2 regions of the Breoghania sp. genome follow, and region 1 is predicted to be linked to the other one. Evidence: riboswitches for the same ligand, from Rfam matches in the RefSeq annotation. Region 1 holds a riboswitch; the other holds the start of a gene.
The links. A riboswitch is a leader RNA that binds a small molecule or an ion and turns the genes downstream of it on or off. The one in region 1 is predicted to bind cobalamin.
Positions count from the first base shown of each region.

Region 2: it holds a riboswitch for cobalamin, as region 1 does, so the genes downstream of both, ABGM93_RS02965 (TonB-dependent receptor) here and ABGM93_RS11890 (ribonucleoside triphosphate reductase) in region 1, are expected to answer to the same signal.

Region 1 is NZ_OY771475.1:2,744,554-2,746,749, reverse strand. Features, by position in the region: gene nrdH (glutaredoxin-like protein NrdH) at 70-291, opposite strand; cobalamin riboswitch at 393-601, opposite strand; cobalamin riboswitch at 915-1,143, shown strand; gene ABGM93_RS11890 (ribonucleoside triphosphate reductase) at 1,263-2,196, shown strand, end outside.
Region 2 is NZ_OY771475.1:652,482-654,677, reverse strand. Features, by position in the region: gene ABGM93_RS02965 (TonB-dependent receptor) at 1-1,152, opposite strand, end outside; cobalamin riboswitch at 1,340-1,548, opposite strand; gene ABGM93_RS02960 (HutD family protein) at 1,581-2,195, opposite strand.

The sequences.
Region 1 (2,196 bases):
CGAAGGATCGGCCACACAGGCAAGACGATGCCCCGAACGGTGAGCGGACGAACCCCGCCCGCACCCGCCTTAGCTCAGCGCGCCGATCTTGTCGGGCCGGAAGCCGGACCAGTGATCCTCACCCGCCACCACCACGGGGGCCTGCCGGTAACCCAGCGATTGCACCTTCTCCATGGCGCTGTCGTCGCGGGTCAGGTCGATCAGGTTGTACGCGACGCCACGCTGGTCAAGCGCGCGGGTTGTGGCGGTGCACTGCACGCAAGCAGGCTTGGAATAGACGGTGATGGTCATGTGAGCTTCTTTCACCCCGAAGATCTTGAATTGGAGACGGGCGAAAGACACGAGCAGGCGAAGGCGAAACCATCGCACTCGCGTCTATCGGCCCCGCCGTCCGATGACGTTGTGCTCAAGGCAGGTCTCCTGGCTAACGGGTCATCGTTTCTGTCCGCCTTCCCGGGACATCCCAGTGGCTTTTCGGACAGGAACTCGCCGCTCACAGTTGCGGGGGCAGCGCCGGATTGGGCCATCAAAACGGGCCTCACCGGCTTCCCTCTTAGCCCTCAGCCTCTCGACTCAAGGAACCTCGAACACCACATAGGGTATGTTCAGCTCGCGGATTGTCAATCAGTTGAGTTTCGGTGTGAGCTGACCGCCCGTATATCACCACTTTCTCACACCGGGTGACAGGATGCCGCAGTTGGCGGAAAACAGCGCTTCCGCCGCGCCTCGGCGCTCCCGCCTCCACGTCATGACGAACGCCTGCCGAGCCATCCCACGGGCCTTGAACCGGCAGGTTTCTGCAGTTCGAATAAATCCATGTGGACAATCCGAGCGGGCAGACGGGGCGTTGCACCCGCGTCTGCCCGTGCCCGACCCGTTCGGCTCTATCAATTGACAGAAAACGAGACCTCAGACCTACATGTTGTAGTCGTGGTTCCTTGAGTCGAGAGGCTGAGGGCTAAGAGGGAAGCCGGTGCGCCTCGGGCAAGGCCGGCGCTGTCCCCGCAACTGTAAGCGGCGAGTTGTCATCCAGAGGTGCCTTTGTGCGCTGGCCTGCCACTGGAGCCTTCGGGCTCTGGGAAGGCGTCGGGTGGTGGCATTGACCCGCGAGCCAGGAGACCTGCCGCGATCCATAATTCACGTCCCGGGGCGGGGTCTCCGACGGGTCGCGTGCCTTTGCGCATGGCTTTCTGCCGTGTGCCGTCAGCACCGTGCGCCTGTTCGGTCCTTGCCCCTCCACATGGTCGGGGTTCAGAAACCAAATGCCTGCCACGTCTTGCCTGCCAAGTCACATCATCAAGCGAAGCGGCGTCCGCGCGCCCTTCGATGCCGAACGCATCCTGTCCGCGATTGCCCGCGCCGGTCAGGCGACCGGCGAATTCGGCGAGGCCGATGCCCGTCGCCTTTGCGATGCCGCGATCAAGGTCATCGCTCACCGTCACGCCGGCGACGTGCCCACGATCGAGCAGATCCAGGACATCGTGGAACAGGTTCTGATCTCCACGGATTACCCGGCGACCGCGCGCGCCTATATCGTCTACCGAGAAAAGCGCGGGCAGGCGCGGCAGGATCGCAAGACCGTCGTCGATGTTACCTCCTCCATCAACGAATATCTGGAGCGCACCGACTGGCGCGTTTCCGCCAACGCCAATCAGGGCTATTCGCTGGGCGGGCTGATCTTGAACCTCTCGGGCAAGGTGGTGGCCAATTACTGGCTCTCCCACATCTATCCGCCTGAGGTGGGCCGGGCGCATCGCGACGGCGACTTCCACATCCACGACCTCGACATGCTGGCAGGCTATTGCGCGGGCTGGTCCTTGCGCACGCTGCTGGTGGAAGGCCTGAACGGTGTACCGGGCAAGATCGAATCCGCCCCGCCCAAGCATCTTTCAAGCGCCGTCGGCCAGATCGTCAATTTCCTCGGCACGCTCCAGAACGAATGGGCGGGCGCGCAGGCCTTTTCTTCCTTCGACACTTACATGGCCCCCTTCATCCGCAAGGACGACCTCGATTACGAGGAAGTCCTGCAGTGTATTCAGGAGCTTGTCTACAATCTCAACGTGCCCTCGCGCTGGGGCATGCAGACGCCTTTCACCAATCTCACCTTCGACTGGACCTGCCCTGAGGACCTTCGCGACGAGGTGCCGGTGATCGGCGGCGAGGAGATGCCGTTCACCTATGGCGATCTTCAGCGCG
Region 2 (2,196 bases), 2.1 Mb from region 1:
TTCACCCCGGTATTCCGCTACGAAGGAATGCGCGTCACGGGAAAACCCATGCTGCAGATGCGAGGGGCGGAAGGTTTCGCGCTGCCATTCGTAGCCGCCGGTGAAGCTGTGACGTGCCGCGGCGAAATCGGGCGTGTCGAAGGCATAGGTCGCCTGATAGGAGCCGTTCAGACGCGCGCCCTTGGTGGCCGAGGTGACAGCTCCGCTTTCCAGATTGTCGCGCCGGGTGTCGGAGCCGGAAAAGCGCAGCTTCTGGGTCAACGCGCCGTCGAGACCCGTGGCGGTAAGACCGACGGAGCCGAAAAGCTCTTCCATCTTGGTTTCATCGTCGGTGTCCAGCACGCGACCATAGGTCGGGCTGCCGAAGGTGAAGTCCTGCGCGTCCGTGTCTGCCTGACGTTTCACGTAGCGCAGCGTGGAGGCGAACTCCATCCAGTCGGTCAGATCCACGCGGACCTTGGCGTTCAGCGTGCCATTGCGCGCGCCATCTTCGTGCGTGCCGAAATCGGAGACATTGAAGCCGCCGACATTGTCCAGCGCCGCCGCCAGCGAGATGTCGTATTTCTCGCCACCGCCGCGAAGGCCAAGGCTCGTAAAGACAGACTTGTCCGATCCGGCTTCCACCGTGCCTGTCGCCTCGAAACCGTTGCGGATGCCGCCCTTGGTGATGATGTTGACGACACCGGCGGTTGCGTTGGAGCCCCAGAAGGCGCTCTGCGGCCCGCGCAGGACCTCGATGCGATCGATATTGTCGACAATCAGGCCGCCGAAATCATACTCGCCCGTGGAGGTCTCGCTGACCTCGATGCCATCGATCATGACGAGCAGGTGGTTGGCTTCCGCACCGCGCACGCGGATCTGGGTCTGACCACCCGTCGCGCCCAGTTGCGAGACCGAAAAGCCGGGAACAGCGCGCAGCGCATCGGAGACTTGGCGCACATTGCGCTCCGCCAGATCTTCGCCTGTGATGACCGTGAAGGCGCGACCGGACTTTTCCTTTTCCACCGGCGTGCGACCCGCCGTGACGAGGATGGAATCAAGAACGACAGAGCCGTCTTTTTCCGTGTTTGCGACTTGCGCCCGGGCGGTCCCCGTCAGAGCGAGCGTCACCGCTCCCGCTGCCAGGAGACTTGTCCCAATGATCTTCTGCATGATTGCCCCCGAAAGGAGGACCGAACGCATACACCTGGCCCGGCCCGATTGACTTGAACCGCAGGCAATCTGAAATCGGAAGAAGACGCGCTTCTCTGGCGCGGGCATGATCCGGTCTCTCACGCGTGCGGCGACACGATTACTGTCACCGCCACGGACGACCGCGCCTGGACACACCCCGTATCCAAGCATGGGTGACCGGAATGGCAGGTCTCCTGACTTCCGGGTCGACGCCTGCCCTTCCCCTTCCCGATCGTTTGCGCGATCAGTGGATCATCGAAAGGAGGCTCGCCGGTTACAGTTGCGGGGGCAGTCGCGGAATGGATCGCCCGATCGATCGCACCGCGTTCCCTTTTCATCCGCCAGCAAAGCGGAACCAATTCCGCCCATAGCCTTATTCACCCACGGGAAACGGGTCAAACGCTTTGTTAGGAATTTGTGAAGGATTGCAGGACTTTTCCAGCCTCTTCGCCATTTTCCACGATCCGGACCACAAGAAGATCCAGCGCTGCAAGCGCAGGCTGAAACGACAGGACCTCTCCGTCCTCCACGCGCACGACATCAAGCCTGGCAAGGGGCACCGAGCCGTCGCGTGAGGAAACGGCGCAGGGCGCGCGCAAAACGACCAGGGTTGCCGCCCCCTTGCCCGCGATCTCGCGTCTCTCCTGCCCGCCGACCCGCTCCATGCTCCCATGAAAGCGCCCGCGACGGGTCATCAGGTTGAGATCGACAACCGGGCCACCGAGAAGGTCCGATGTCACGTCGACATCACCGGCGAAAGCGGCAGCCTCGCGTTCCGGCGTGACGATTGCCTCCCGCCCCTCGACCAAGAGCCGCAAGCCTTCGCCTTGCACGATGGCGAGCACCCGATCGATGCCGGGGAAGATCGAGAAGGCGCCGGGCTCGCTCACGCTCGCCATGGAAAGCCGCCAGCCGAAATCCTCCAGCCCCGCATCTTCGGGAAAGAGGGCGATTTCCGCAGTCTCCCCCTTGCCGTTTTTCCACGGCATGCGGCGATGATCCGCCGCCTTCATGATTTGCATG